2 regions of the Pseudoalteromonas sp. P1-7a genome follow, and region 2 is predicted to be linked to the other one. Evidence: predicted binding sites of a transcription regulator. Region 2 holds the regulator's gene; the other holds the start of a gene.
What was found. Region 2 encodes MetJ, which represses methionine synthesis genes. Its sites were predicted from a motif close to TAGACGTCTAGACGTCTA; they were not measured.

Region 1: metA (homoserine O-succinyltransferase) is a predicted target of MetJ. The motif match lies at 1,337-1,354, and genes of this name have one in related genera.

What each region holds. Positions count from the first base shown of each region.
Region 1 is NZ_LKDU01000016.1:45,602-62,189, reverse strand. Features, by position in the region: gene AN389_RS11495 (homocysteine S-methyltransferase family protein) at 1-325, opposite strand, end outside; gene metA (homoserine O-succinyltransferase) at 315-1,262, opposite strand; gene ettA (energy-dependent translational throttle protein EttA) at 1,495-3,168, shown strand; gene AN389_RS11480 (PilZ domain-containing protein) at 3,287-3,652, shown strand; gene AN389_RS11475 (histone deacetylase) at 3,706-4,614, shown strand; gene AN389_RS11470 (TlpA disulfide reductase family protein) at 4,675-5,169, shown strand; gene AN389_RS11465 (hypothetical protein) at 5,276-5,941, shown strand; gene AN389_RS11460 (PLP-dependent aminotransferase family protein) at 5,943-7,403, opposite strand; gene AN389_RS11455 (GNAT family N-acetyltransferase) at 7,510-8,085, shown strand; gene AN389_RS11450 (FMN-binding negative transcriptional regulator) at 8,085-8,672, shown strand; gene cyoE (heme o synthase) at 8,732-9,616, opposite strand; gene cyoD (cytochrome o ubiquinol oxidase subunit IV) at 9,626-9,982, opposite strand; gene cyoC (cytochrome o ubiquinol oxidase subunit III) at 9,982-10,617, opposite strand; gene cyoB (cytochrome o ubiquinol oxidase subunit I) at 10,614-12,602, opposite strand; gene cyoA (ubiquinol oxidase subunit II) at 12,605-13,558, opposite strand; gene AN389_RS11420 (hypothetical protein) at 13,869-14,288, opposite strand; gene nqrM ((Na+)-NQR maturation NqrM) at 15,339-15,551, opposite strand; gene AN389_RS11410 (FAD:protein FMN transferase) at 15,714-16,588, opposite strand, start outside.
Region 2 is NZ_LKDU01000007.1:65,769-82,356, reverse strand. Features, by position in the region: gene AN389_RS07060 (methyl-accepting chemotaxis protein) at 1-1,619, shown strand, start outside; gene AN389_RS07055 (gamma-butyrobetaine hydroxylase-like domain-containing protein) at 1,651-2,025, opposite strand; gene hslU (HslU--HslV peptidase ATPase subunit) at 2,088-3,416, opposite strand; gene hslV (ATP-dependent protease subunit HslV) at 3,428-3,946, opposite strand; gene AN389_RS07040 (SPOR domain-containing protein) at 4,026-4,553, opposite strand; gene priA (primosomal protein N') at 4,565-6,751, opposite strand; gene rpmE (50S ribosomal protein L31) at 6,984-7,199, shown strand; gene AN389_RS07025 (malic enzyme-like NAD(P)-binding protein) at 7,719-8,960, shown strand; gene metJ (met regulon transcriptional regulator MetJ) at 9,022-9,342, opposite strand; gene metB (cystathionine gamma-synthase) at 9,611-10,858, shown strand; gene metL (bifunctional aspartate kinase/homoserine dehydrogenase II) at 10,865-13,210, shown strand; gene AN389_RS07005 (penicillin-binding protein 1A) at 13,431-15,947, opposite strand; gene AN389_RS07000 (pilus assembly protein PilM) at 16,079-16,588, shown strand, end outside.

The sequences.
Region 1 (16,588 bases), on a different contig from region 2:
CCTCACGACTTATGCTGGCCATGTCGTAATCTTCCATCGAAATGGTGGTTGAGTTAAAGGTATTGGTTTCAATAATATCTGCACCGGCGGCTAAAAAGCTACGGTGTATATCGGTTATTAGCTCGGGTTTTGTAAGGCTTAATAAATCGTTATTGCCTTTAATTAGTACGTGCCAGTCTTTAAAACGCTCGCCTCGGTAGTCTTCTTCTTCAAGCTTGTGAGTTTGGATCATGGTACCCATTGCACCATCTAAAATTAAAATACGCTGTTTTAGCGCAGCGCTTAATTCACTTTGCTTATTTTTGTTTGGCACGTTATTCGGCATAGTTGTTAGTCCTCACATCTTGGCTAACTAAATTAATATCATAAGGTGTAGTTTGGTACACGTAGTAGTTTAACCAGTTCGAAAACAGCAAAAAGGCATGGCTTTGCCACGTTTTTGAGGGCTTTTTACTTGCATCGTTATCTGGAAAATAGTTTTCGGGTTTTGGCGCATTAGGGCTTTTTTGTAAATCGCGCTCGTACTCTGCTTTTAGTGTGTCGGCATCGTATTCTGGGTGGCCGGTTATAAACACTTGGCTGCCCGACTTATTTTTCATTAAGTAAGCGCCTACTTTTTCAGAGCCTGCCAGCACGACTATATCGTCGCAGGCATTAATTTTATTTATATCTATGTGGCCATAACGTGAGTGCGGCACTAAAAAGGTATCGTCGAATCCACGCGTAAGCGCACCATGGTCAAAGTAACACTGGTGGGTAAACACGCCACAGAGTTTATCTTCTTTTAAATCACGCTTTAAATTGTAACGGTGATACAACGCTGCATGCGCCGCCCAGCACGAAAACAGCGTAGATGTAACGTGCTGCTCTGCCCAGTCAATAATCACTTTTAGCTCATCCCAGTAGGCTACATCGTCGTATTCAAGGTGAGCGAGTGGTGCGCCGGTAACGATCAATGCATCGTAGTTATTGTCTTTTACTTCTGAAAAATAACGGTAAAAAGTATCTAGGTGCTCTTCTGAATTGCTACTGCTGCGGTGCGTATCTAGGCGTAATAGCTCTACATTTACTTGCAAAGGAGAATTAGCAAGCAAACGAATAAACTGTACTTCGGTTTCTACTTTATTAGGCATTAAATTTAAAATAGCCAAACGCATTGGGCGAATTTCTTGCGTTTTTGCACGGCTTTTTGGCATTACAAACACGTTTTCTTCACGCAAACGGGCAATAGCCGGTAGCTCGTCTTTTACTGTGATTGGCATATTTTACTCCTACTCATAAAAACCGAGAATTTATACGCTCTCATTATGAACAGAATGCCAAAAATATCAACCTCTAGATGTATAGATGTCTAAATGAAATTTATTCATGATTTTATACTTTATCAACCTGCAGCCATTAGCGCTTTAAAACCCGCCATTCGTTGACTGTTTCACCCGTGAGCCACTACAATACAACATTGAAATTTTTATTATTATTTGAAGGCTTTCCTCCATGGTTTTACCTGATAAGTTTATTTTCTCGATGAGTCGAGTATCTAAAGTTGTGCCACCTAAGCGCACAATTTTAAAAGATATTTCGCTGCACTTTTTCCCTGGCGCTAAAATTGGTGTGCTAGGTTTAAACGGTGCTGGTAAATCTACATTACTTCGCATTATGGCCGGTGTTGACCAAGACTTTGAAGGTGAGGCACGCCCTCAACCGGGCACTAAAATTGGTTACTTACCGCAAGAGCCAGTACTGGATGAAAGCAAAACAGTACGCGAAATAGTTGAAGAAGCTGTAGGTGAAGTAAAACACGCCCTAAACCGCCTTGACGAAGTGTACAACGAGTACGCAATGGACGGCGCTGACTTTGACGCCCTAGCAAAAGAGCAAGGCGAGCTTGAAGCGATTATTCAAGCGCACGATGGCCACAACATCGATAACGTTTTAGAGCGCGCTGCTGATGCACTGCGTCTACCAGAATGGGATGCTAAAATTGAGCACCTTTCAGGCGGTGAGCGCCGCCGTGTTGCTATTTGTCGTTTATTACTTGAAAAGCCAGATATGCTTATTCTCGATGAGCCTACTAACCACTTAGATGCTGAGTCGGTTGCATGGCTTGAGCGCTTCTTACATGATTACGAAGGCACTGTTGTGGCAGTAACCCATGACCGTTACTTCCTTGATAATGTAGCTGGCTGGATATTAGAGCTTGACCGTGGTGAAGGTATTCCGTGGGAAGGTAACTACTCTTCTTGGCTTGAGCAAAAAGATGCGCGCTTACAACAAGAGCAAAAATCAGAAAAAGCACGTCAAAAATCAATTGCACAAGAGCTTGAATGGGTGCGTTCAAACCCTAAAGGCCGCCAAGCTAAGTCTAAAGCACGTATGGCGCAGTTTAGCGAGCTACAGCAGTCTGATTACCAAAAGCGTAACGAAACTAACGAGCTATTTATTCCACCAGGCCCGCGTTTAGGCGACCAAGTGCTTGAAGTGAATAACTTACGTAAGAGCTTTGGCGATCGCGTATTAATCGACGATTTAAGCTTTAGTATGCCAAAAGGCGCGATTGTAGGCATTATTGGTGCCAATGGTGCGGGTAAATCAACCCTATTTAAAATGCTAAGTGGTGAAGAGCAGCCAGATAGCGGCAGCATCAGCGTAGGTGAAACTGTAGAGCTTGCAACAGTTGATCAGTTCCGTGGCAATATGGACGAAAGCAAAACTGTTTTCCAAGAAATATCTGACGGGCAAGATGTGCTAAAAATTGGTAACTTTGAGTTCCCAAGCCGTGCATACGTTAGCCGCTTTAACTTTAAAGGTAACGACCAGCAAAAGTTTGTAAAAGACTTATCGGGTGGTGAGCGTAACCGTTTACACCTTGCTAAGCTTTTAAAAGCGGGCGGTAACGTGGTACTACTGGATGAGCCAACCAATGACCTTGATGTTGAAACACTACGCGCGCTTGAAAACGCTATTTTAGAGTTCCCAGGCTGTGTAATGTGTATATCGCATGACCGTTGGTTCCTTGACCGTATTGCAACACACATTTTAGATTACCGCGACGAAGGCCAAATTAACTTTTTCGATGGTAACTACACTGAATACGAAGAGTGGCTTAAAAAGACCTTAGGTGCAGAAGCTGCGCAACCTAAGCGTATTAAGTACAAAAAAATTGGTTAAGTGTTAACTGATACAACAAGCCCTGCATTTATGCGGGGCTTTTTTATGCCTTTTTTTATCGCTATGCGCTATTTCCCGCTATGCTTGTTTAAAATATTACAAAAAAGGCACTCGTTTTATGGAAAATCGTCGTCAGTTCTCGCGCATTCTTTTTTCAACTTCTGCACAGCTAGAATTTGCAGGGAGCACTTACCCATGTAAGTTGCTTGATGTATCGTTACACGGAGCGCTGATCACAAAATGTGACGCTTTTAATGGTAAAAAAGACAGCGACGCAACACTACGCTTTACTTTGCCACAAAGCGATATAGAAATAAGAATGGACGTTCTTATTTGCCATATTGAGCAAAAGCACGTTGGCCTTAAATGCCACCATATTGATATAAACAGTATTACCTATTTAAAACGATTGGTAGAGCTTAATTTAGCTGATGACAAACTACTTCACCGAGAACTTACTTCATTAATTGAAGACCCACAATAGACTGCTTTAGTTAAGTTTATTACCATAGCGCAAACTTTATTATTGATACAGTTATGCGCCTAAACCCTCATTTACCTTTGGTCTATCACAGTAATTACTCGTTTAGCTTTGACCCTAAGCACCGATTTGTAATGAGCAAATTTGCTCATTTGTATGAGCAGGTTAAAGGTTTAGGCATTGCGGGTGATAATTTAGTTGCACCTATTTTAGGCAGCCCCGAACCACTTGAACTAGTACACTGTGAAAACTACATTCACGATTTATGGCATAACCGCCTAGACGAAAAAGCCATGCGCCGCATTGGCCTACCTTGGTCGCAACCATTAATGAATCGTACATTCACCGCTCCCCAAGGCACGCTGCAAACTGCACGCTTAGCATTAAAGCATGGCTTAGCCTGTCATTTAGCTGGCGGTACACACCATGCACACACTGATTTTGGCTCAGGTTTTTGCATGGTGAACGACTTAGCCTTTACCGCGCAAACATTAATACAAAGCAATGAAGTGACCAACGTGCTCATTTTTGATTTAGACGTACACCAAGGCGATGGCACAGCTGCAATGCTTGCGCATCAGCCGTATGCGTATACCTGCTCTATACACTGCGAAAAAAACTTCCCGTTTAGAAAATCCCCCAGCGATTTAGACATCGGCCTTGCTAATAATATGCAAGACGCAGAATACTTAGGCATTGTGGATGACACCCTGCAGTTTTTATTAAAAGAACTCAACCCCGATTTAGTCCTATACGATGCCGGTGTAGATATTTGGCAAGACGATGGCTTAGGTAAACTAGATATAAGCTGGGACGGCATTAAACAGCGTGACCATTTAGTGTTTAAGCGCTGCCTTGAGCATAACACCGCTATTGCCAGTGTTATTGGCGGCGGTTACGACAGAAACCATACGCGTTTAGCAAAGCGCCATGCAATCGTAATTGAGCAGGCCGCTGGTTTTTAATGAAATGAAATAACTTAATTCACGTTCTTATTAATATTAAAAAAATAATAAGAACGAACCATGAGAAAACTAATTACTGCCATTACACTGATTTTATTAAGCTTTATAAGCTCTGCACAGCAACTCGCTGATGATGACTCATTACCACTATTGCCTGCAATAACGTTAAACATGGCTGATGGTTCAACCGTTCAAACGCACGATTTATTAGGCCAACCTTACGTTTTACATTTTTGGGCTACGTGGTGTCCATATTGTAAAAAGCTGCAACCAGCACTTGAAAAAATAAAACACAAAGGCTTAAAGGTCATTGCGGTAAGCTTTAAAGAAGACGACGATGCCAGCCCCGCCATAGCAATAATTGATAGAGGCTATACATTTAAAACAGCTATTAAAGCCGATGCCATAGCAAAACAATTAGGAATCAGAGGCACACCCACTACCTTATTTATTAATAAAGCTGGGCGTGTAATTTATTTAACCAACACTTCAAACCCTGAAGACGAAAACTTACACGTATATGCTAGGACTTTATTACACGAAGTGAACAACTAAGTGCATAAATACATCTTAATAAATAAACTTACTTGCCCTAACAATAAATCACCAGCTTAGCGCACTTTATACTACACTTTAAGCTCATAAATTAATTGAGATTATTATGCGTTTACTTCTTACTTTGTTGATCATTACTATAAGCGGATACGCTTTTGCTGAGGAAGAGGCAGCAGAATTGCCACCACTCAACCCCAAATACAATGCTGAGCATGCAATAGCACTGGTAAATAAAGGTTCAGGAATTTATGCGTTTAATTTACCCAGTTATAAATTACCGTACGATATACAAGTAGTGTATAGGATTAAAAACCCTGATGTTGCTTTTTTAGATGTTGTTCGCAACGCAGAGCTAATAACCCTAAAGCCTAAACCGTTTAATATTCAACGCTTAATGCGCGGTGAAGCAATAACCATTATCGCCAATGTGTACGAAGGCAATTACAAAAATGCAGGTAGCCTAATTTACACAAACCGAACAATAGAAATGAATAAACAGCTGTATTCTCGCCAGTTAAAAGATTTAGCTAAAGCCAGCCCCTGGCAAGAATACGACATGATAGACCTAGGCGGCACTGAGCGTATTTATATTCATAAAATTAGCCAAGCACCTAGTTTTAACCACCTAATTTTTGTGGATTTGGTAAATGCCTGTATGCAAAAATTTAGAACCTCAACTCTCCTTCCTGGCCAGAATGAGTTAACGTATAAATTTATAAACTGCGGCACCCTAAAACCTTTGTTTTACGAAGCAGAAAGTTTAAAAAAATAGCTTAATAAGCATACTCAGCAATGATATCTAATCCCTTTTGCATGGCTTCCTCCGACTGCCCCGCAAATCCTAGGCGCAAGTAACTAAAGTGTTTAGGTTTTAAGCTTCTATAAGAATCGCAAAAATAAAACTCTGCTTCTGTTTGCAAATAAATACTGTGTTTGTGTAGGTACTTTTTAATATTAGCCGTATCTATGTTTAAGTTAATCCACATTGCCATCCCACCATCGGGCTTTTTAAACTCAAGAGGTAATCCTTTAGCCTGCAGTGCTCTTAATGAGTTATCCATTGCTTCATATCGCTGTTTATAAAGCTTTGTCATACGTTTTAAATGACGCTCAAATGCGCCTTCTTTCATAAAGTGTGCTACCGCTAATTGCATTACCACATCGTTTTTATGATTCATGAGTTGCTTCCATGCACTTAATTGCTCAAGTACTGCAGGTGCAGCACATATGTAGCCTATACGGGCTGCCGAAAACATAATTTTAGAAAACGTAGAGAGATAAATCACTATACCTGCTGGGTCATCTGCTGCCATAGGTTGTAACGGGTGGCATTGATAGTGAAACTCATGGTCATAGTCATCCTCTATAATCATTACCCCATGTTGGTAACATAACTGATAAATTTGCATACGCCGTGTAGGCGATAAAGTAACAGTTGTCGGGTACTGATGCAGCGGTGTTAAGTACAACATTTTAATTGAGAAGCGACTAAATTGTGTTTTCAAATCATCAATACATAAGCCAAATTCATCTTGTTTTATATCTACTATTTGTGCGCCACATGCCGCAAAAGCTTTACGCGCTGGTGGATACCCTAACGTCTCAACCGCAACAAAGTCACCTTTACTTATAAAAGCTTTTGAGATTAAAAATAATGCCTCCTGAGAGCCGTTACATATCAGTAAGTCATTAACTTTAAGATTACGTGCTTTGTATAAATGACTACTTACTTGGTGCTTTAACTCGCTCGCCCCGTTTATATCGCCATAATGAAACTTACTGGTATCTACATGATTAAATACATAACTTAAAGAACGTTTAAATTCTTTATATGGGAAGCAATTAAGATCAGGGAGTCCACCTGCAAAGTTATATTTAAATTCATTTAAATTCATAGCAGGCGCGGGCTCTGCTAACTTTTTGGTAAATTTGTAAGGTTTAGGGTCAACAACAGGTACTTGCTTTGTGTTAACACTGCTTTGAATTGGTAAGGTTTGTGTTACGTTATACCCGCTGCGCTCATTAGATTCCAACCACCCTTCAGCTACCAATAACTGTAAAGCATTCATTATTGTATGGCGGTTTAACTGATAAATTTTTGCCATTTCTCTGGCTGAGCTGAGCTTTGTGCCCACCGCTATGTCGCCTTTAATAATTGCACTGCGAAGTGCTTGCGCTAATTGCAAATATTTTGCTTTGCGTTGCTCATTAAATTCAATACTTAGCGGCTGCATATATTCCCTTTAATCTGGTATAGGTAAAAGTTATATTCTGGTTGTTTTTACTATGCCAAATAAGCGTACATTTATTGCTCTTTAATAGCAAAAAATGGAGCCAGCAATGTTTACTCTGCAAACGCACAAAACAAACAAGGTTATTCTTGAGCCATTAAGCCATAAACACTTAAATGGGTTATATAAAGCGGGCCAGCACCCTATTGTGTGGCAATGGGTACTTATTAACTACACTAAAAGTCATGATATTTTAAAGGAGTGGTTTTTAACCCAGGCGCAATTTAATAAAAACGAACAAATTGTGTTTGCCATTATCGACAAAGATACTCAGCAGGTAGTGGGTACAACACGATTATTTAAATTGGATAAATTCAATTTGAGTGCTGAAATTGGCCACACTTTTATAAGCAATGACTGGCAGCGAACTTACATAAATACACACGCTAAATATTTACTGCTTAAATACGCGTTTGATGAGCTTAATTTAGTGAGAATTACATTTAATACCCATGAAAAAAATCAAAAATCACGTAACGCAATTATTCGTTTAGGTGCTCACTTTGAAGGGCTCGCTTATAAAGATAGAAAGCTTAGTGATGGTAGCTATAGAAACACAGCAAAATTTAGCATAGTTGATGAGCAGTGGCCGGATGTAAAATCACAACTAGAAGAGAGGCTTTAATGTACCCACCGATGCATTTTCAGGAAAATGATATAAAACGCTTAAAGGCATTGGTTAGGCAATTTCCGCTAGCGAGTATTTTAATGCCCAACTCGCAAAGTGACTTAAATACTGTATGCCAAGTACCTGTATTATATGAGCCCTCACAGAATATATTTATGGCTCACGTAGCAAAAAATAACCCTCTGACGCATTGTGATAAACACTCTGTAAAATTACTTTTTAATGGTGACAATTGTTACCTATCTCCCTCTTATAGCAATAATAAAACACTGCCGAGCTGGCTTTACGCATCGGTGCAAATAACTGCAAAGGTAGTGATTATTAAAAGTGACATTGAGAAAGAAAAAATAATGAATCAACTAACAACCCATTTTGAGCAAACCTTTAAGCCCATGTGGAATATTAATGATATGCCTATACGCAGTCGCCAAGCAATGTACCAACAATTAAGTTTTATAGAGTTTACTCCCACTCATTGGAGTGGAAACTTTAAGCTAAGCCAAAATAAATCAGCAGAAATTAGAGCCCAAATAAAAGAAAACCTAAAGCAAGCTCATAAACACTCTATTGCCCAGCTATTTTAGGCATAAAAAAAGGCCCTTTCGAGCCTTTGGATTAACTTTGGAAATGTAAAGTTTTAAAATTATATTAGTGTAAGCAGTTGTGGCGCTGCACTGTGGTAGTCAACGGCCATGGCTATACTGAGTGCTGTAATATTTATAATAGAAAAAGCAAACACTTGGCGTGCCCAGCTCGTTAAATTAATATTACGGCGATAGCCACGCAGTGCCATAAGTAACCACCAAAAGCTGGTAATACACGCCACGGCCATAAAGGCAGCGCCGGTGTAGCCACTTATTGGTAATAGCATGACAACTAAAGCGTACACAGCAATATAAAGTACAATATGGCGCTTCGCTTTATCAATACCTTGCGCTACGGGTAATACGGGGATACCTGCGGCTTGGTAATCTTTAAAGCGAAAAATAGCAATGGCATATGAGTGCGGCATTTGCCACAAGCTAAACATAACCAATAATATTAACGCGCCCATATCGAACTGCCCTGTTACAGCGCAGTAACCTACCACAGGAGGCACAGCGCCTGAAAGACTGCCTACAAACGTGCCATAAACAGAGTTGCGTTTCATGTAAAGGCTATAAACCCCAACATAAATGACATAGCCAAACGCTGCAAAAAATACCGCGGCTTGTGTGGTGTAAGCAATGAGTAACCCAAAACCTACAACCCCCAACAAAACACCGTGACTCAGTGCAGCAAAGGCCGACATTTCGCCTGTTACTGTCACCCGCGTACGCGTACGTGCCATGGCTACATCTATGTCTCTATCAATTACATTGTTGATAGCACAGCCCGATGCAACCACAAGTGACAAGCCAATAAGCGTAACAACCATTAACCATGGGTCTATATCTCCGCGCGAGGCAAGTAAAAAACCGCCTGCCACGCTAATAAGGTTACCCATAATAATGCCCGGCTTAGTCACTGATAAATAACGACGAAACATCTTTAACTCCTAGTACATCATCATTGCGTTAGATTCGTAAATTATCCAAACCGATAACCCAACAACCATGACGATAATTAGGGCGCTGAATAAAAATGAAAAGGTACTTGCACGGCCATCTTCTGTCGTAAAATTAAGGTGTAAAAAGTATTTTAAGTGCACCCAAATTTGTACAATCGCTAAAGTCACAATGCTCCAAAGCGTTGTTACTTTTGAAAAGTCGCCTTCCATTACCATGTAAAACGGTATGGCGGTCAAAATTATTGATAGCACAAAGCCTATTAAGTACGTTTTAACGCTGCCATGAGACTCATCATGGTGCTCGTTTTGCATTTGCTTTAACGCGTGCGCTTCGCTGTGGCTCATTACATTGCTCCCATTAAATAAACAACGGTAAATACACAAATCCAAACAATGTCTAAGAAGTGCCAAAATAGGCTTAGGCAGCTTAAACGCGTTACGGTTGGTTTACCTAAACCACGTTTAGCCACTTCTATCATCATAATACTCATCCAAATTAGACCCGCTGTTACGTGTAAACCATGTAAGCCTACTAACGAGAAGAATGAGGTTAAAAAGGCACTTTGCTGTGGACCATTACCGTGCACAATTAAGTGATGAAATTCGTAAATTTCCATGCCTATAAACACAGCGCCTAAACAAAAGGTGATAAACAACCAGGTGAGTGTGAGTGCCTTTTTTTGCCCTTGTGCGGCAATCATGGCAAAGCCAAAGGTAATACTACTAATGAGTAGCGCCGCTGTTTCTACAGCGACAAAGTCGAGTTCAAAAATGTCTTTACCTGATACACCACCGGCTGTGTTCATAAACAGCACGGCGTAAGTGGCAAAAAACGAGGCAAACAATAGGCAATCGGTCATTAGGTATAACCAAAAGCCAAAAATTGTATCGCCAGAGGTATCGTGATGCTCATGTGCATGATCATCGTGCGAGACTGAGTCTAAATGGGCAGTTTCTACATTCGCAGATAGTGTACTCACGCGCTTAGCTCCTTATTTCCACTAGAATTATACGCAGCTTCAATACGTGCAATTTCATCAGGTTGTATATAGTAATCAACATCGCTGGTGTAACAACGCTTAATAAATAAGGCAATTGCGCCAACAAAACCTACAGCGGCTAACCACCAGATGTGCCAAATCATGGCAAAACAAAATGCTGTTAAACTTGCTGCCATAAATACACCCGCTGAGGTATTTTTAGGCATATGAATTGGGCTGTAGCTTGCTTTTGTTTTATACGCTTGGCCTTTTTCTTTCATGTCGGTCCAGGCATCAATATCATCAACGTGTGGAATAGTGGCAAAGTTGTATACTTGCGGTGGTGAGCTGGTTGCCCACTCAAGGGTATGTGCGTTCCATGGATCGCCTGTTGTATCGTCAAGTGCTTCGCGGTCTCTAAAGCTAACGAATAACTGCACGGCTTGGAAAATAATACCAAACATAATAATGACAGCACCGCCTGCTGCAATGTATAACCATATGTTCCAATCTGGGTTATTAGTGTGGTTTAAGCGACGAGTCATACCTAAGAAACCAAGTACATACAACGGCATGAACGCCACGAAGAAACCAACTATCCAACACCAAAAAGACGCTTTACCCCATTTTTCGCTAAGCTTAAAGCCCATTGCTTTAGGGAACCAGAATACAAAACCTGCAAGGTAGCCAAATACAGCGCCACCAATAATTGTGTTATGGAAATGCGCAATTAAGAATAAACTGTTATGCAACACGTAATCGGCACCCGGAATAGCCAATAGTACGCCGGTCATACCGCCTACTGTAAAGGTAACCATAAAGCCTAATGTCCAAAGCACCGGAACGCTGATGCGTAAACGGCCGCGGTAAATGGTAAACAACCAGTTGAATAACTTAACGCCAGTAGGGACGGCAATAACCATGGTCATTACCCCAAAGAACGCATTAACGTTTGCACTCGACCCCATGGTGAAAAAGTGGTGTAGCCAAACAATAAAACCTAAAATAGAGATTGCACCGCTGGCATACACCATCGATTTGTAACCAAATAAACGTTTACCGGCAAAGGTTGAGATAATTTCAGAAAAAATGCCAAACGCAGGCAGTACTAAAATATAAACCTCAGGGTGACCCCACGCCCAAAACAGGTTGATGTACATCATGGCGTTGCCGCCCGCTGCATTGGTAAAAAAATGAAAATCAAGGTAACGGTCAAGCGTTAGCATGCCCAGCACAGCAGTTAAAATAGGGAAAGAGGCTGCAATTAAGATATTTGCCCATGTACATGCCCATGTAAAAATTGGCATTTTCATTAGGGTCATACCTGGGGCACGCATTTTAAACACAGTAACTAAAAAGTTTACTGCCGTTAAAAGCGTACCGAGTCCGGATATTTGCAAGGCCCATATATAATAATCGACCCCCACCCCAGGGCTAAAGGTCAGCTCCGAAAGCGGCGGATACGCCACCCAACCTGTTTTTGCAAACTCACCAAATACAAGCGACAAGTTAATTAAAATGGCGCCGCTGGCTGTAAACCAAAAACTTAAATTATTTAAAAATGGAAAAGCAACATCGCGAGCACCAATTTGCAGTGGCAATACAATGTTCATTAGGCCAATCATAAATGGCATAGCCATAAATATGATCATGATAACGCCGTGCGCTGTAAATATTTGGTCGTAATGCTCAGGAGGTAAATAACCTGGCGCACCACTGGTAGCAAGTGCTAACTGCGCACGCATCATAATGGCATCAGAAAAACCACGAAACAGCATTATTAATGCTAAAAAGATGTACATTACGCCTAAGCGTTTATGATCAACAGAGGTGATCCAGTCGTGCCAAAGCACGCCCCACTTTTTATATTTAGTAATAAGCCCGGCGATAATAAGCCCGGCAATCGCTATCACCGTCATGGTAACCATTATAATTGGCTCATGAAACGGAATTGCGTCGAGTGAAAGTTTACCTAAAAACGACATTATTATTCCTCGCCCTGGCTGTGAGATAAAGGCATTGCGTGTTTATTCATTTCATGGTGCTTTTTGCTCATTTGCCCATGTTCGCTCATCGCTTGATGTTTTTTGTTCATATCGCCATGTGCCTGCATATACTTCATCACAATGGTATGAAATAGGCCGTCGTCGACCTTGCCATAATAGGCAACAGGATTGTTTTCACTGGCTTTTGCAAGCTCAACATAATTGGCATGAGTGAGGTTGTTAGCATTGGCTTTAACGCTTGTTACCCACGTGTCAAAATCAGCTTGTGTTGGGGTGGCAATGGCATTGAACTTCATACCGGTAAAACCTGCGCCACTGTAATTAGCAGAAAAGCCTTTAAATGTACCCGGCTCGTTTGCGATTAAATGAAGCTTGGTTTCCATGCCTGCCATAGAATAAATTTGACTACCTAGCTGAGGAATAAAAAATGAGTTCATTGTGCTTTGTGAAGTGATTTTGTATTCAACAGGTACATTAGCCGGAAATACCAATTCATTTACCGTTGCAATACCTTGCTCTGGGTAAATAAATAGCCACTTCCAGTTTAATGAAACCACCTCTACAGTGAGGTGCTCGCCTTTACCTTCAATAGGTTTATAGGGGTCTAAGTCTTGGGTAGACTGCCAGGTAATAACACCTAAAATAATAACGATAACAATAGGAACAGCCCAAACAACGGCTTCAATCTTATTTGAATGAGCCCATTTTGGTGCATAAATTTCATGATCTTGTGTGTCTCGGTATTTCCATGCGAAATACAAAGTCATCACAATAACGGGGATTACTACGAGCAGCATAAGGACAGTAGCAATGATGATTAAGTTTTTCTCATCAATACCTATTTGGCCTTTTGGATCGAGTATCCCGCCTTTACAGCCTGACAACGCCAGCACCGTACTAGCTAAAGCAATATTACAAAGGTTACGAATTAACAAGGGAGTATCCTACAAACCTAGAGTTTTAATTTGCTGCTTTGAATAAAAATTAAGCAACGATTTTTCAATAAAAACCCAAGTTAACTAGCACTAAATTATAAAAATAAAGGGGACTGAACCCGCTGCAAGTGGATGCAAAAAATACCTAGCAACAAACCCAGCTTCTAAACGCATTTATATAACGTAATAAAAGTTAACTTGGGTGAGTGTTGGTTGGCTGACGTGTTTAAAACACGCGGCTACATTGCTAATGCAAACTTTAATTATTTACAGCAAGAAAAAATAATTAAAACCAGCAACAAGTGAAGCCTTACAGACAACCTGTAAAGCTAGGTGGAGCACGACAACCATGTGCAGCGGACACAGGTTGGTGTACTTTTGCCTCGCGAAAAGCGAAAGCGGCTTTACGAAGGATTATTCCAGCACGACGCGCCGGAAAAATATGGAACAATAACCAGCAAAGGCCAATGAGTAACTGACTAGATATGATCGGATGAGCTAAAAATTGCGTAATGTGCAGCAAAACAGGCTCAACAATAGAGCCATTGCTAAACAACGCTTCAAGCTGAAAGGCATCCTCTAATGCACCACTTAGCAGCATTACCGTATTAAACACTAATAATGTTATAGCGACACACACGCCCTTGCCCGCTTTATTCAAGCGTTCACACGTTTGCGGTTTGCTAGAAGCAAAAGCCGTATTTGTATGATGCAAAGAAAGTGTGTTCAAAGACATTAACCTACTAAATGACTAATAACAAAATTAGAGTAATAAAGCGCGCAATGGAAAAATTAAAAAAACATTGCTGCTGTAAGCCCTAAAACGAGGTGCTAAATACAATCAAACCCGGCTAGCACACATTTACCTAGTGAGAATTGATCCGTATCAAATAAACTTTCAAAACTTACTGAAAGTTCGATGCTGAGTATAACAAAGACAGTTTTCGGTTCAACAAAAAATATAAAGTTTTGCGTTAAGCTTTCGCAGCTATTTTGTTAATAAAAAATAACATAATAAAAATAATGACTTAGTTTATAAATATTTTATATTTAGGAAGCTTGAGGAGTAGAGATAAGGGGGGATTAATGAAGTTAAAAATAAAGCCGCACAAACAAAAACAGCCCAAATTCAGTCACCACCGAACTTGAGCCGCCTTTCACACTGACAACATCTTCACACACATATAAAGATTCTTGGTTTACACTGCGTGGCAATTGTAGGGAATAAAAACAACTCAAAACCGGTCACCACCAACCTTGAGTTGCCTTTCACACTGACAACATCTTCACACACAATATAAAGATTTTTGGTTTACACTGCGTGGCAATTGTAGAGGATAAAAACAACTCAAAACCGGTCACCACCGACCTTGAGTTGCCTTTCACACTGACAACATCTTCACACACAATATAAAGATTTTTGGTTTACACTGCGTGGCAATTGTAGGGAATAAAAACAACTCAAAACCGGTCACCACCGACCTTGAGTTGCCTTTCACACTGACAACATCTTCACACACAATATAAAGATTCTTTTAAGCGAGGCTAACTTCATGCCTCTACCTTATGACGAGAGCCTTGCTCCGTGTCTATGGTTAAACTTTAGAGTGTTAGCTCCAATTTGACAAACGAGAAAAATAAACCTAATAGGTGAAAAAAACTAAACTATAGACCTTGGTCTAATACATTAAGCTTGTGTTTATTTAAAACATAATCTGGGCACTAAATATACAGGTACAAAAAAAGCGCCATAAGGCGCTTTTTGTCGTTAAGCTACTGCTTAAATAATTTGGTTTTCTTTCCAGGCTTGCTCTTTAGCCATACGCTTTTTACGCTTATCACAAGGATCGTCACAATCACAGGCTTTATCAATACCTACCGAGCCTAACCCACCGCAACTACTTGCCATAGATTTTCTTTGCACGATCATACCAACAGCCATAGCTATCACGATTAAAATTAATAAACCAAATGTAAGAAGAAAAAGTGACATTGCTTAGCCCCTATTGATCAGCAATAAATTATGCTCAAACATTGTTGAGCGACCGCTAAATTATACACCCAAAACCCACATAGATGCGAGAGAAGTCTATCTCAAAAAATCGAGTGAAATATGCGTTTAGCACTAATAAAGTGTTAGCTAAACGCCATTATATTACAAATAAGGTTTAAATGCAGTGCTCGCGTAAGTCACAATGCCTTTGTCTGATTTAGCCATTAAGTACACTGGTAAATCGTGCTTTTCAGCATATGCTTTAGCATCATCCATTCCCATAACCGTTAATGCCGTTGCTAAGCCATCTGCGGTCATTGCACTAGGGTGTAATACAGTAACCGACACTAAGTCATGTTTGATTGGCATGCCTGTTACAGGGTCTATTAAATGGGTGTAGGTTTCGCCATCCATTTTATAAAAAATACGGTAGTCACCTGATGTTGCAATGCCATTCGTACCGGGCGTTAATACACGGTGAACTTTTCGCTCGCCTGGTGGCGCATCTGGCTGCTCTATCGCGATTTTCCAGTCTTGGTTATTTGGCTTTTCACCGCTAATGCGCAGCTCCCCACCTATTTCTACCATGTAGTTACTAATATTTTGACTTTCAAGTAATTGCGCTACTTTATCAATGCCATACCCTTTCGCTGTGGCCGAAAACGACAACTCTAAACCATCAACTGTTTTAGCAAGGCCCTGCTCAGTAAGGTTGAGTTTATCTACACCAATTTTTTCAATCATTGCAGCAAGTGCTTCATCACTTGGGCGCTTAGTTGGTTTTTTATCAGGTCCAAAGCCCCATAAATCTATTAATGGGCCCATCGTTACATCAAGCGTTTTGGTCGACTTACCTAAACGAATCGACTCACTCACCACAGCCCTAAAATCTTCACTAATTGGCATAACCTGATTGGCGGGTAGTTTATTAAAGGTGTTAATTTCAGAGTCTGGAATATACGTAGACATAGACTGATTCACTGCTTTTAGCTCATCATCTATTTGCTGCTGTAACTTAGTGGCATCAATGTTTTCAT
Region 2 (16,588 bases):
TCAAAGAGCTGCAGGAGGTAATGCAAAAGCAGGGTATTACCACAGCGCAAGTTGAGCATTTTCATACGCTTATTACTAACTACAACAACAATTTTTCAGAGGTTGTTAGGTTACAGCAGCAGATAGGTTTAAACCCTAAAGATGGGTTATATGGCAAGCTTAGAAATGCAGTACATGAAGTTGAAGAACTATTAAAAGAGCAAGATAACTTTGAGCTTTTATCAGTAATGCTTCAGCTTCGACGTGCTGAGAAAGATTTTATGCTGCGCTTTGATGCAAAATACTTAACTCGCTTTAATAACCTTATCAGTACGTTTAAGCAAAAAATTACGCAAGCTAATTTGCAAAGTAGTTATAAGTCGCAAATAAACCCGTTAATAGATACTTATCAGGTCGCTTTTCAAAACCTAGTTAAAGTACAAACTGAGTTAGGACTAGATTTAGACTCAGGTGCACTAGGCGTTATGCGTATTAACGTAGAAAAAAGTGACAAAGTTGTAAGTGAAATCGTTGAGTCAACTAAGTCACAAGTTGAAACAAGTGTTGAACAAGCAGAACTTATAGCCATTATAGTTTTTGTTCTTTCAGGGGTTACCGTGTTGGCGTTGGTGTACTTAACTAGTCATTCAATCATTGTACCTATTGAACGAGTGTATCACACCATAAACGACATACGCCGCAATAACGATTTAAGCGTAATGATAGAGCAAACAGGTAATGACGAAGTTACCATCATGACCTCAGACTTTAATAGCTTAATAGGCGATTTTAAAAACCTCATAAACGAAGTTAATACTGCGCTTAATACGTTAAATGTAGCAACAGAGCACTTATCTGAAAGCACCTCTGCAACAAGTTCAGGCATGCAAGAGCAATTACACGAAGCGGATATGGTGGCCACTGCGGCTACGCAAATGCAGGCAACGATTCAAGATATTTCGCATAACACCGAAGCTGCTGCTAAAAAAGCAGAGTCAACCAATCTAAGCGCGCAGCAAGGGCGCAATGAAGTAGATTCTACGGTTATGCACATACGCGATTTATCTTCGTCGTTAGGCAATGCATCAAGTGTGGTATCGCAACTTGAAAAAGACGGTGAAACCATAGGCTCAGTACTCGATGTAATCAGAGGCATTGCAGAGCAAACCAATTTACTGGCATTGAATGCCGCGATAGAAGCCGCTCGTGCTGGTGAGCAAGGGCGAGGATTTGCTGTAGTGGCAGATGAAGTGCGCTCGCTTGCGCAACGCACACAAGAGTCTACCAGTGAAATTGAAGGCATTATTAATACGCTTCAGCAGCGCACGCAAGAGGTCGTCAGCATTATGCATCAATGTCGTTCTCAAGGCGATGAGAGTGCTTCACAAGCTATTAAAGCGGGTGATTTACTCGGCGCTATTACCGAGGATGTGCAAACCATAATGGAAATGAGCACGCAAATTGCTGTTGCCATTGATGAGCAAAGTCAGGTGGCATCAGAGGTAAACAAAAATGTAGTACGCATTAGAGACATTGCCCAAGATGCCTCTGAGCATGCAGTGAATAATGCGCAAACCAGTGAAGAAGTCTCTGAACAAGCGCGCGTATTATTTGCGGCTATTGATAAGTTTAAAGTGTAATACAGCGTAGCGTTTAAAAAGCCAATAAGGTTTAGGGAACAAACTTTATTGGTACGCTATATTTGTTTTGTTCGTGCTCGGTAAGGCGCGCTTGGTATTTATCCCACAAGGTTTTTTGCTGCGCTTGTAGTGCTTCAAAGTAACTCCAGCTAAATAGCCCGCTGTTGTGGCCATCATCAAAGTCTAACCTAATTGCGTAATGCCCCACCGGTACAATCTCTTTTATACCAACATGTTGTTTATTAAGTACCAACTTCATTGGCTCTGCACCATGTCCTTGCACTTCGGCAGAGGGGGAGTGAACGCGTAAAAACTCGCAGCTAAATACAGCCATACTGTCATCATCAAAGTAAACATCTAGGTTTTTACTCACGCTATGATAATGCACTTTTGTTACGTGTTTCATTTTATATGTCCCATTAAAAAGCCCCCAATATGGAGGCTTTTAGTATAGTATTTTTGCCTACCTTATAAAATAAAGCGGCTTAAGTCTTCGTCTTCTACAAGTGCACCTAAGTGTTTTTCTACGTAGGCGGCATCTATAGTAAGGGTAGAGCCTGCCTGCTCAGATGCATCGTATGAAATTTCTTCCATTAGCTTTTCCATTACCGTATGTAAGCGACGCGCACCAATATTTTCGGTTTTCTCGTTAACTTGCCATGCCGCTTTGGCAATACGATCTATTGCATCATCACTAAACTCAACGTTAACTTGCTCAGTTTTAAGTAGCTCACGTTGCTGCTCAGTAAGTGAAGCATGTGGCTCGGTAAGAATACGTTTAAAGTCATTAGCACTGAGCGCTTCAAGTTCTACACGAATAGGTAAACGGCCTTGTAACTCAGGGATCATGTCTGATGGCTTAGCCATTTGGAACGCGCCCGATGCAATAAATAACATGTGATCGGTTTTAACCATACCGTGCTTAGTATTTACAGTTGAGCCTTCAATTAGTGGTAGTAAGTCGCGTTGCACACCTTCACGGCTTACATCTGGACCTGACGAATCGCCACGCTTACAGATTTTGTCTATTTCATCAATAAACACAATACCGTTTTGCTCTACAGCAAAGATAGCCTGCTCTTTTAACTCTTCAGGATTAACGAGCTTAGCGGCTTCTTCTTCAGTTAATAGTTTGAAGGCTTCTTTAATTTTTAACTTACGCTTAGTACGTTTGTCGCCACCCATGTTTTGGAACATGCTTTGCAGCTGGTTGGTCATATCTTCCATACCAGGTGGTGCCATAATCTCTACATTTGGCTGCGCTTGCGCTAAATCTATTTCTATTTCTTTATCATCAAGCTGACCTTCGCGTAATTTTTTACGGAATGTTTGGCGAGTCGATGAGTTGTCATCACGCTGCGTTTCACCGTATTGATCTTTAGCGGGTGGTAAAAGTGCATCTAAAATACGCTCTTCTGCTGCTTCTTCTGCGCGGTGTTTAAACTTTTTAGTTTGTTGCTCGCGGGTCATTTTAATTGATACATCAACTAAATCGCGAATGATAGTTTCTACTTCTTTACCAACATAACCTACTTCAGTAAATTTAGTCGCCTCTACTTTAATAAAAGGCGCATTTGCTAGTTTAGCTAAACGGCGGGCAATTTCAGTTTTACCAACACCGGTTGGACCAATCATTAAAATGTTTTTAGGGGTTACTTCGCTACGTAGGTCATCGTTTAATTGCATTCTGCGCCAGCGATTACGCAAGGCAATAGCCACGGCTTTTTTAGCTTTAGCTTGACCAATAATATGCTGATCTAACTCGTGTACAATTTCTCTTGGGGTCATAGCAGACATAATGGGTCCTATTATAGTTCTTCGATTGTTTGGAAGTTGTTGGTAAATACACAGATATTGCCAGCAATGGTCAGGCTTTTTTCTACGATATCGCGAGCGCTTAAATCGGTATTTTCTAATAGGGCAGTGGCTGCTGATTGAGCAAAGTTACCACCGCTACCAATAGCAATTAAATCGTTCTCTGGCTGCACTACGTCACCGTTACCTGTGATAATTAGTGAAGCAGTTTCATCTGCAACTGCCAACAACGCCTCAAGCTTGCGCAGAGCTCGGTCGCTACGCCAATCTTTGGCCATTTCTACAGCGGCTTTAGTGAGGTTACCTTGGTGCATTTCTAGTTTGCTTTCAAAGCGTTCGAAAAGGGTAAAAGCATCAGCAGTACCGCCGGCAAAACCAGCAATTACTTTGCCATTATAAAGGCGTCGAACTTTGCGGGCATTGCCCTTCATTACGGTATTACCAAGCGATACTTGGCCGTCGCCACCAATTACTACTTTATTGTCGCGGCGTACACTTACGATAGTGGTCATGTTATTCCTCATCATCAAGCTGCGAGGGCAGCTTGTAAAAAACGATTATGAAGAGGTTATATGGGTGAATGCACTAATTTCAAGTCCAGCCCCAAATTCCGCAGCTAACAACGTGTACTCGCTTGAGTTTGTTTTTGTCGCTCTCGGCTTGGCGCTTTGTTTTGTATGGGCCTAAACGCACTTTATACCAAACCCCGTTAGTACCGGTGGTTTTTTTAATTTCAGAAATTAAGCCCGCGAAAGCAATTTTAGCTTTAAGGGTTTCAGCTTGCTCATGTGTTCTAAACGACCCACACTGCATAACATAGGGGCCTTTTTGCTCAATTTCTCTCACTTCTACTTGGATCTCATGCTCTTTAATTTCTTCAATGAACTTAGGGGCGCGAGGTTTAGCTATTTCTACTTTTTCAGCTGTTTTAGGGTGTGCCTGCTGCTCAACAAGCTCAGGATCAGCATTATTTTTAATAAACCATAAGCCGTAGGCAAACCCACCTACAAGCAAAACAGTAATAACAACTAAAAGTATAGGAAATGGTTTTTTAGCAGGGGTCTGCTTGGTGTTTTTTCTACCCGATGGTTTTTTATTAATATAATCGTGCTGTGCCATTTGGCTTTAACCTAAATCATGTCTATAGGGTCAACATCAAGGCTCCAGCGCACTTTTTGTGCGAGTTTGCTGGTGCTTAAATAGTCAACCATTTGCGCAAGATACTGATGCAATACTTTGCGGTCTTGCGCTTGAATGTGTAATTGAAATCGATACATACCCGCCACTCTTTCAAGTGGAGCAGGGATTGGACCGAGCAATTGTATACCAGATACACCGTTAACAGGAACCAAATCCGTCAAAAAATCGACAACTTGCTTAATACTGTGCCCTTGTGCCCTGACTATAGCCATATTAGTGATGGGTGGTAAATCAGCGTCATCTCGCTCACTTAAAGCAAAACGGGCAAAGTCTTGATAGCCGTTATTAACTAAATCTTGTAAAAGAGGGTGTTCTGGAAAGTGCGTTTGCAGTAATACTTGCCCAGGCTCCCCCGAGCGACCCGCGCGCCCAGCAACTTGAGTCACTAGCTGGGCTAAATGCTCAGTAGCTCTAAAGTCACACGAGTACAAACCACTATCTACATCTAATATAAGCACTAAGCTAACATCGGCAAAATGATGACCTTTAGCTAACATTTGTGTGCCCACTAAAATACGCGCTCCACCTTGGTTTATTTCCTCTAAGGCTTTTTCTAAGCTTCCTTTACGGCGGGTTGAGTCGCGGTCGATGCGACTTACGGGCGTATCGGGAAATTCACTCGATAAAAACTCTTCAATTTGCTCTGTGCCTTTTCCGTTAGGAAAAATTTGCGTGCTACCGCAATCAGGGCATTGATGAGGTACAGGGTGCTGCTCACCACAGTGATGGCAAATCATTTGACCAATGGCTTTATGAAAGGTGGCACTAGTGCTGCAACGATTGCACTCACTTAGCCACCCACATTCGTGACAAATAAGCGTAGGAGAAAAACCGCGACGATTTAAAAACACCATAACTTGCTTACCGCGGTTTAAATGTTGGCGCATAGTGGCAAGGCTTGCATGAGCAATACCCGCTTGATCGGGCTGACCCTTCATATCAAGCAACATAAACTTATTATCGGTTGCTGTTTGCGCGCGCTCTGTAAGGCTTAAAAGTTGGTATTTATTGTTTATAGCTTTGTGCAGTGTTTCCAGTGCTGGGGTGGCACTGCCTAAAATAAGCGGTATTTTATGCTGAAATGCCCGATAAGCTGCTAAGTCGCGTGCGTGGTAACGTAAGGTATCTTGCTGTTTGAATGATGAATCGTGTTCTTCATCAACCACTATCATTCCTAACTTTAAAAAAGGGAGAAAAATACTTGAACGGGTACCTATTACAATTGCGCAGCTGCCTTTTTCGCAAAAACGCCATGTTTGCAAGCGCTCGTTATCGGTGAGGGCTGAGTGCCATAACATAATTGGCGTATCAGGAAAGCGACGACGAAATCGGTTGACGGTTTGTGGCGTCAACCCTATTTCAGGTACTAGTACTAGGGCTTGTTCGCCACGTTTGAGGACTTCTTCTAAGCATTGTAAATATACTTCGGTTTTACCGCTGCCGGTCACACCTTCTAATAAAAAGCTATTAAAACCAACGCTTTGATTTATTGTTGTGCACGCTACGGCTTGCTCTTTATTCAGTACTGGCTTAGTACCGACTGTGGGCGCAACGCTTTGCCATTGGTTGTCGTGCTCAATGCTTTGGGTTATAAATTCTTTATCTATTAAGGCATCTATTGTTTTTTTACTAAAGCCGAGCGCTTTTAGTTCGGTTAATGATGACTTACCTGATTGTGCGAGCTGCTTTAACAAGTTTAATTGGGTTTTCGCTTTTAATGACGGTATTTTTGCGCCTTTTTCGGTAAGACTAACCATACTTATGCTGGTTTTATCAGGGTGCTCACCTTGGCGAAGCGCACTAGGCAGCGCAATGTGTATAGTTTCACCGAGTGGGTAGCAATAATAGCGGGCGGTAAAGCTAAGCAGTTCTAAATGCTGCGATGATAAAATGGGGGTTTGGTCAATAACTTCACTAATCGCTTTAATTTTGTTCTCGGGTACATCGGTATGCGTTTTAAGTGCAAGAACAACAGCTACTTTCTTTTGATTCCCAAAAGGCACCAAAACACGCATCCCTGGCATAATTGTCGCTGAGGGCGAGATAAGTTGTTCATCTATTTTATAATCAAAGGTGCGTGGTAACGGAACTTTTATAGCAACTTCAACAAAGCGCATAACAACTCATGTGATAAAGGGTAATAGCTTAATGTACTAAAAATAAGGCTAAAAACCTATACTCAAATAGTCGCTCTAAGGCTAGTTGGTTACTTTTTTGACAAAAAGCGTAATTAAAGCTTGTGCGGGGCAGGCTAGTTGGATAAAATCCGCGGCCTATAAATTTGTTTTAACGACGTATGGTGCCAGACTTCGGGTTTGGAGAGCGATGCGGCCTTAACTAGAGGTTCCTATGAAAGAAGGTATTCACCCTAAGTACGAAGTAATTTCTGCAACATGTTCATGCGGAAACAAATTCGAAACTCGTTCTACTCTTTGTAAAGACATTCACCTAGACGTATGTTCAGCGTGTCACCCGTTTTACACTGGTAAGCAAAAGATTTTAGACACTGGCGGCCGTGTTGATCGCTTCAACAAGCGCTTCGGTGCACTTAGCAGCAAAAAATAATTATTGCTGTTTAGTAAAAAAAGCATCTTCGGATGCTTTTTTTGTGTCTAAAATTCACCTTTTTGGGTAGAAAACTACCAATTATTACCATATTCCCACTGCATAACTATTTCCTGTTCTTATTCTGAATATGCATAAAGCTTTGCAGACAAACAGACAATTCTTCTCTATATTTTTTATACGTTAATTTTTAACCAAGTTGCTAAAAGCGCTAATCGTGGCGATATTTGTTTTTAACAGTGATTAACGCGCCATAATGGTGCAGTTTGATAGACTAATATCATGCAAAATACTAAAAATATTGTTTAGGTAAAATGAACCTCAAAAAGCACTTTTTAAATGAATTTTTATTTTTTAATGTTGATAACTTTTAGCGAAGTTGCTGATAAATCACTTAAAATTAACGGATATAGCATATAACAGGATAGACCTGATATTGCTTGGAATTTAAAATTAATAAGAGTATCTTAGCCCCATACTCCCTCTCACTTAACTTAAATTGCAGGATACCATCGCGTTATGTCAGATTTTCGTGAACAAGCATTACATTACCATTCTCACCCCGTTCCAGGCAAAATTAGCATTGAGCTAACAAAACCAGCTGAAACGGTGCAAGATTTAGCATTAGCCTATAGCCCTGGTGTAGCAGAGCCTGTGCGAGAAATTGCAGCAGATCCAGCCAATGCGTATAAATACACCGGTAAAGGTAATATGGTTGCAGTTATCAGTAATGGTACGGCAATTTTAGGTTTAGGTAATTTAGGGCCACTAGCCTCTAAGCCTGTTATGGAAGGTAAGGCGCTCTTATTTAAGCGTTTTGCCGGCCTTGATTCTATTGATATTGAAGTTAAGCATCGCACCACCGAAGATTTTATAAATACAGTGGCCAACATTGCCGACACGTTTGGTGGTATTAACTTAGAAGATATTAAAGCGCCAGAGTGTTTTGAAATTGAAAAAGCGCTTATTGAACGCTGCAGTATTCCGGTTTTTCATGATGACCAACATGGTACCGCTATTGTAACTGCAGCAGGAATGCTTAACGCATTAGAAGTGCAAGGCAAATCAATAGAAGATGCCATTATTGTATGCTTAGGTGCCGGTGCTGCAGCAGTTGCGTGTATGGAGCTGTTAATTAAGTGTGGAGCACTGCGCGAACATATTTATATGCTAGACCGAAAAGGGGTTATTCATACCCGCCGCGATGACTTAAATGAATACAAGCAGCTTTTTGCTAACAATACAGATAAGCGCACGCTGCAAGATGTAATTGCTGATGCAGATGTGTTTGTAGGTGTATCGGGCCCTAATTTGCTAGCACCTGAAGACCTAAAGTTAATGGCCGATAAGCCAGTGGTATTTGCATGTTCAAACCCAGATCCTGAAATTGCACCTGAGCTTGCGCACAGTGCACGTAAAGACTTAATTATGGCCACAGGGCGTTCTGATTTCCCTAACCAGGTTAATAATGTTTTATGTTTCCCGTTTATTTTCCGTGGTGCTTTAGATGTGCGTGCAAGCGCAATTAACGATGAAATGAAAATAGCTGCTGTTGAAGCTATTCGTAGTATTGCTAAAGAGCCAGTGCCTGAGCAAGTATTAAAAGCAGCGGGTGTAGAAAAGCTCGAATTTGGTGCAGATTACATTATTCCTAAGCCGATGGACCCGCGTTTATTACCACGTATAGCCAAGGCGGTTGCGATTGCGGCTGTTGAATCGGGCGTGGCACAAATCGACTTACCTGAAAATTACATGGCATAATATATAGCGCTTAAACAAAAAAACCTCAGCATGCTGAGGTTTTTTTGTTTAAAAAGACGTTTTATTCTTCGTCTAAAATAGGCACTTCTAAACCCATTTCTTGCATTATTTTTTTAACTTCTTCAGGTACTTTTTCTGCGTTGTCTTTACGTAGGTCATCATCATTAGGTAATGGTTGGCCTGTAAAAGCATGCAAAAACGCTTCGCATAGTAACTCGCTATTTGTTGCATGACGCAGGTTGTTTATTTGACGACGTGTACGCTCATCAGTTAATACTTTTAATACATTTAGCGGGATCGAAACGGTGATCTTTTTAACTTGCTCTGATTTTTTCCCGTGTTCTGCGTATGGGTGAATATACTCACCATTCCATTTAGCCATAAGATGTATCGTTGCCTCAGATTATTAATTTCTCACACGGCGTAAAAAGCGTGTAAATATGCGTGAAATTCTATCGTTTTAAAAAAGATAGTCAAATAATAGATAGCAATCTATCTTAATAAGCTGGTTGTAACGGCAAATAAAGATTTATGAGGGCTTTACACGTATATTATTTTTAGCCATCTAGAGCTTTAAAATCTTTGACTTATTATAATGGATAACTTACTCTTTTAGACGTCTAAACATCCAAATTAATCAGGTGACGAATATGAGCGAAAAAAACAAAGCAACCATTGCTGTACGAAATGGGGTTGATGCCGATAAACATCATGGCGCCGTTGTACCGCCAATTTATTTATCGACGACGTATTCGTTTGCCGATTTTGATACTAAGCGCGCATATGACTATGGGCGCAGTGGCAATCCTAATCGCGATATTTTAGCAGAAACGCTAGCAGAGCTTGAAGGTGGCGCGCGGGGCATTATTACTGCTACGGGCATGGCTGCTGTGCATTTAGCCACACAGTTATTAAATAACGATGATACCTTGGTTATCCCTCACGATTGTTATGGCGGCAGCTACCGTTTATTTACGTCGTTAGAAAAGCGCGGCTTGCTTAAACTTAAAGTACTTGATTTAACTAAACCAGAAAGCCTAGAACAAATTTTAACCATCAAACCTAAATTAATTTGGATAGAAACACCCAGTAACCCTGTGCTGCGCCTAACGGATATTAAAGCCGTGACGGATATAGCAAAACAGTGCGGTGCATTAGTGGCTGCCGATAACACCTTTTTATCACCGGCATTACAAAACCCAATTAAGTTTGGCGTAGATATTGTGGTGCACTCAACCACTAAATATATCAACGGCCATTCTGATGTTGTAGGCGGTGCAGTTGTTGCTGCAACACAAGAGCTTGGTGATGAGCTTGCTTGGTGGGCCAATAACATTGGCATTACCGGCGCTCCATTTGATAGCTATTTAACGTTACGTGGTTTACGTACTTTAAATGTGCGCTTAAGGCAGCACCAAGAAAATGCTCTGGCGATTGCTAAATACCTTGAAAGCTCTGAGTATGTTAGCCAAGTTTACTACCCTGGCCTTGAATCGCACCCTCAACATACGCTTGCTAAAGCCCAACAACTTGGCTTTGGTGGCATGGTTAGCTTTGATATTAAGGGGGATGTGGATGATGCTGCGGCGTTTTTAACAAGCCTTAAAGAGTTTAGCTTAGCTGAATCGCTAGGTGGGGTTGAGAGTTTAATTTGTCACCCTGCGACCATGACTCACGCAGGTATGGAGCCAAAAGCGCGTCTAGAAGCGGGAGTGGGCGATACGTTAATTCGTATTTCGGTCGGTATTGAAGATGTAGAAGATCTATTAGCTGATTTTGAGCGTGTTTTTAACTTAGTTAAACCTGGACAAAATAAAAATGTAGGGCGCGTTGGTAAAGCCGCAGGCAATGCCAATGGTGATGTAAAGCAGCAGGCTGCCCATCCAGCTTTGTGGTGATTGAGTATGGTAAATAGTGTACATAAATTTGGTGGTTCGAGCTTAAGTTCGAGCGAGCGCTATCAGAGCGTGGCAAAAATTATTATTGCTCACACACAGCCAGGCGACTGCGTGGTTGTATCTGCTGCGGGTAAAACCACTGATACCTTGGTTTCGCTGTGGCAAAGTTATCAACAACAAGATAAGCAAGCCGTTGCTGATATTTTACTGCAATTGAGTAACCACCAAACAGCATTAATTGAAGCGTTATTAAAAGCCGATGCTAAACACGCAGCTTTAGCTGTGTTAGCGCAAGAGCTAAGTGATGTGGCAGAGCAAGCCAATGAGCAGCAGTTGCAAGAGGCGGCGCTACTGGCGCATGGCGAACTGTGGTCTGCGCGGTTATTGGCGGCCTATTTAACGCAATTAAACATTCAAGCGTGTGCTCATGATGCTAGAGCGCTGTTTAGTGTAACAAGCGGGGAGCTTTTGCATGCGCAAAACAAGCAGCAATGCAGCCAAGTTATTGATGAAAATAAAATTAATGTAGTAACAGGGTTTATCGCAGCAAGTGCTGATGGCGAAACAGTTACGCTTGGGCGTAATGGCAGTGACTACAGCGCCACTTTATTAGCCAATTATTGCGACGCACACAATGTATGTATTTGGACTGATACACCTGGCGTGTTTAGTGCAGATCCCCGTAAAGTTGAAAAGGCGATTAAGTACAACAAGGTGTGCCGTGAACAAGCTAACCTATTAGCTCGGTTGGGTAACCCTGTGTTACATGCAAAAACGCTTTCGCCTTTAAAACATAGTAATATTAAACTGGCTGTGCGTAGCAGTTTTGATGTGCAAACTGCCCCTACCAATATTGTAAAACAAGGCAAAGCTAAGCAAAAACGTTTCATTACTACATTACAAAACGTTGATTTACTACTTGTAGAAGGTATTAACGCGGGTGAAGTGGCGCATGTTAGCCAACTTATTCAACACAGCCTTCATCATTTTATACACAACGGCGATACATACTTAGTTGTGCCCGCGGGAGCAACGCATCAAGTAGTGAGTTATTTTGCTGGGCGAGCAAACATAAGCGAGTCTAATTTAAATGGCTGCGCGGTTGTTGCACCTACGCAAGATGTTTACACCCTAAGTACATTAGCGGCTGAGGTTTTAAATCAGCAAAGTATTCACCCTCGTTTTATTCATCAAGATACAGGCTATACATTGCTGTTAACTGATCAGTTAATAGAAAGCGATGTACTTAGTTTATTGCACGAAAAATTAATTAATAAAGGCCAAGAGATTGCCCTAGTTGTGGCTGGTTTAGGTAATGTAGGCGATGAATTTTTAAGCCAGCTAGAAGCTCAATTTAAGCGTTTGTCGGGCGATTATAGTATTAAGCTAGTTGGGTTAATTCGCTCGCAACATATGCTATTTAATGCCTCGGGTATTACGCTTGGGCAATGGAAAAAACAATGGCAGCATAATGCCGTTGCTTATGAGCAGACGGATTTATTAAGTGCATTAAACGAACTTGATTACGAGCACAAAGTTGTTGTTGATATAACGGCAAGCGAGCAATTTAGCCAATTATACACCGACTTTGTAGAGCGAGACTGTCATTTAATAAGTGCTAACAAGTACGCGGGCACGGCTGCAACAAATTGGTATAACGCGCTGCGCCAAAGTATTAGCGAGCGTAACTTGCATTGGCGCTATAACACCAGTGTAGGGGCTGGGCTACCAATTAACTTTGCATTGGCCGATTTACAAAATAGTGGCGATAAAATTACGCGGATTGAAGGTGTTTTCTCGGGCACACTCTCGTGGTTGTGCAGTAAGTACGATGGCAGTGTGGCATTTTCTGATCTTGTTCTTGAAGCGCAAAAAATGGGCTTTACAGAGCCTGATCCGCGCGAGGATTTATCAGGTCGCGATATGCAACGTAAATTACTGATACTTGCGCGCGAGCTTGGCATTGAATTAGATTTAGATGATATAAGCTTACAAGCATTGATGCCTGATGAGTTAGCCCAAGGCTCATGGGATGATTTTTTAGCGAATAAAGATAAGTTAAATGCCTTTATTAAGCACCATGGCGATGCGGCAAATACGCAAAATGCTGTACTTAGGTATACAGGCTTATTGGCATTAGAGCCGGGAAAAGTAACGGCGAAGGTAGGTATAACTTACGCGCCTAAAGGGGATGCCTTAGCTAACTTAACACCTGGCGATAATATCTTTGTTATTAATAGCCAGTGGTATAACGAAAACGCCTTAGTAATACAAGGCCCTGGGGCAGGCAAAGAAGTGACCGCCGCGGGAGTGCACTCTGATTTATTTTGGTTAGTTAAAAACCTAAAATAGCGGGGCCAAATATTAATAGTAAAACGGCAGCGTGTGCTATACCAATCCGCAATAACACTTAATCATTTTCAGGGGCTAAACGTGTCGCTATCTGCGTTAAAAAAGTTCTCATTTAGAACAACTAAATAGCGAATTTTTTGCCTTGCTATCAACACGTTTATCCATCCTCAAAATAGATCACTTAATTATGTGGATTGGTATAAGCTGCCATTTTTGATTTTTAGAATAACTCTTCTTCTGTTTTTGTATCTTCTTCAAAAATATCAGTTGGCTGAGACAGTACATATTTTGTTGGGGCTGTGCCTTTTTCAAAATATTCAAAGCGACTGGTGTAGTCGTTTTTATGACTTAACAAACCTGTTTTTAAATCGATACGAATTGAAACGAGTCCTTCAGGGGGCTCTATTGGCGCTTCTGGTGTGCCCTCAAGGGCCACTTTCATAAAATCAATCCAAGCTGGTTGTGCCGTTTTAGCACCTGATTCAGCACCAGAGATCTGGCTACTATCTAGGTTGTTATTATAGGTTGAGCGTCCTAACGAGTTTCCTGGGTTGTCAAAACCCACCCATACAGACGTTGCTACATTGCGGTTAAAGCCGCTAAACCAAGTATCAACAGAGTCATTCGTTGTGCCTGTTTTACCCGATAGATCGCGCCTATCTAATGCTTGCGCACGCCAACCAGTCCCGCTCCAGCCTGTTTTATGTGTCCAACTACCGCCACCCCATACAGCGCTGTGCATTGCCTCAGCAATTAAAAAAGCATTTTGCTTTGATATAACACGCGGTGCACAACGTGGTTGTATGGCTTGCTCATCTGCTGTATCGGTATCTAGGTTATTGTTGGCAAAGCTATCCGTTGCTTGAGAGACGGGTAATAGCTCGTCTTCATCGCAAGCAAGAGCAGGGGATGCTTTAAATAGTACATTACCATAGGCATCTTGAATTTCAGATATAAAGTAAGGTTCAATTAAGTGGCCACCATTAGCAAATGTGCTCATGCCGCGAGCAAGCTCTAATGGCGTGATTGATGCACTCCCTAATGCTAAGGATTCACTGCGGTTAATGTCCTCATCTTTAAAGCCAAACTTAAGTAAGTGATCGGCCGTGCGCTGCAGCCCTACACCGCGCAGCAAACGCACAGAAATAACATTTTTAGATTGTGCTAGTGCACGGCGAATACGTATAGGGCCATTATAAACCGCAGGGCTGTTTTTTGGCCGCCACGCTACACCTAAACTTTTATCCCATTGGTTTATTGGCGCATCGTTTAAAATAGAGGCCAATGTATAGCCATTTTCAAGCGCAGCAGAATAAATAAAGGGTTTGATATTAGAGCCAACTTGACGTTTAGCTTGTACCGCTCGATTGTATTGGCTTTGTTCAAAACTGTAACCGCCCACTATGGCTTTAATACGACCATCTTGTGGGTCGAGTGAAACAAGTGCACTGGCCGCTTCAGGTATTTGGCTTAGCAGGTAACTGTCGTCGTTATTTTTACGCAGCCATATTTGCATGCCTGGGGTAAGAATGTCAGTAGCGGCTTTAGGAGCAAAACTTTGACGGTAGCGAGTAATATATTTGCGCGCCCATTTTAAATTATCCCAATTAAGTGTGGTGTATTGGCCATTTTTTAAAATAACGTCAGCGGTTTTTTCAGATACGTTTAATACCACCGCAGCGTGCAAATCAGCAATTTCTTTAACTGGTTTTAGCTTTTCTAGGATTTGTTGCTCACCTAAGGCTGGTTGTGTTTCTGGGTCCCATAGCACGTCTACAGGCCCACGAAAGCCATGGCGCATATCGTAGTTATGTAAATTATTTACTAAAGCCGTTTGCGCAGCCTTTTGTACTTTAGACTCTACAGAGGTAAATATTTTAAAACCAGAATTATATGCTTTATCTACACCGTAACGCTTAACCATCTCTGCACGAACCATTTCAGAGATGTAAGGCGCGTACAGGTCTATCTCGGCTCCGTGAAAATACGCGGTGATAGGTTGGCTGGTTGCTTCGTTGTATTGTTGTTGTGTTATATAGTTTTCTGTAAGTAAGCGACCAAGCACTACATTACGACGTGCTTTAGCTCTTATGGGGTTACGAATAGGGTTAAGCGCAGAGGGCGCTTTAGGTAAACCTGCAATCATTGCCATTTGTGCAAGAGTGAGGTCTTTTAGCTCTTTACCGTAATAAACTTGAGCAGCTGCACCAATACCAAATGCACGATTACCTAGTTCTATTTTATTAAGGTAAAGCTCAAGAATTTCGTCTTTTGTTAATACACTTTCAATATGTAGCGCTATAAAAATCTCTTTAACTTTACGAATATATGCCTTTTCTCGTGTTAAGAAAAAGTTACGAGCGAGCTGCATGGTGATTGTACTCGCGCCTTGTTTTTTTTCACCTGTTGAAATTAAGACAATAGCGGATCGAACAATACCTATGGGATCAATGCCTATATGGTCATAGAAACGGTTATCTTCTGTTGCTAAAAAGGCATCAATTAAAGGTTGCGGAATTTCGTCTATGGTGACAGGGATGCGGCGTTTTTCACCAAATTGATTGATTAACAGTCCATCTTTTGTAAAGACCTGCATAGGGGTTTGTAATTGCACGTCTTTTAAAACTTGCACACTGGGGATATCAGGTTTAACGTAATAATAAAGGCTGATTAAAGTGATCAGACCAATTAACGTGCAAATGATAAAAAATTGTAATGTTCGTTTTAATAAAATCACTTATATTTCCCTAAATGGACTCCCAATTGCGAGTTTAGACTGCTAGTATATATTGATTAAAAAATGAATAATATTTTTTACTAAAAAAATTATAACTTGTTTATTATTAAAACAAAGGTCAAGTTGCAAACATGCTAAGTCAACTATTTCAAAAGCCATCAGCTGCGATGGTCGGAATTGATATCGGATCGCACTCTATCAAAGCAGTGCTTTTAAGTGAAATTGAAACGGGATTTCGACTAGAAGCACTTGCAATTGAACCTATGCCTAAAGGCGCGATGAGCGAGCGCTCAATTCAAGATATTGAAGCAATTGGTAATGTGATTACAAAATTAAAAAGAAAACTACCAAAATCGCTAAAATCTGCGGCAGTCGCTGTATCAGGACAAACCGTTATCACTAAAGTAATTTTTATGGATGTTTCATTAAGTGACGCTGAATTAGAGTCACAAATTGAAATTGAGGCTGACAGCTTAATCCCATATCCCCTCGACGAAGTGAGCTTAGATTTCGAAAAGCTTTCTACTAATGAAGCCGATCCCAGTAAAATGAATGTACTACTCTCTGCTGCGCGTACCGAGAGCGTTGAGGCGCGTGTAGGTGCACTTGAAGCTGCCAACTTAACCGCTAAAGTGGTTGAT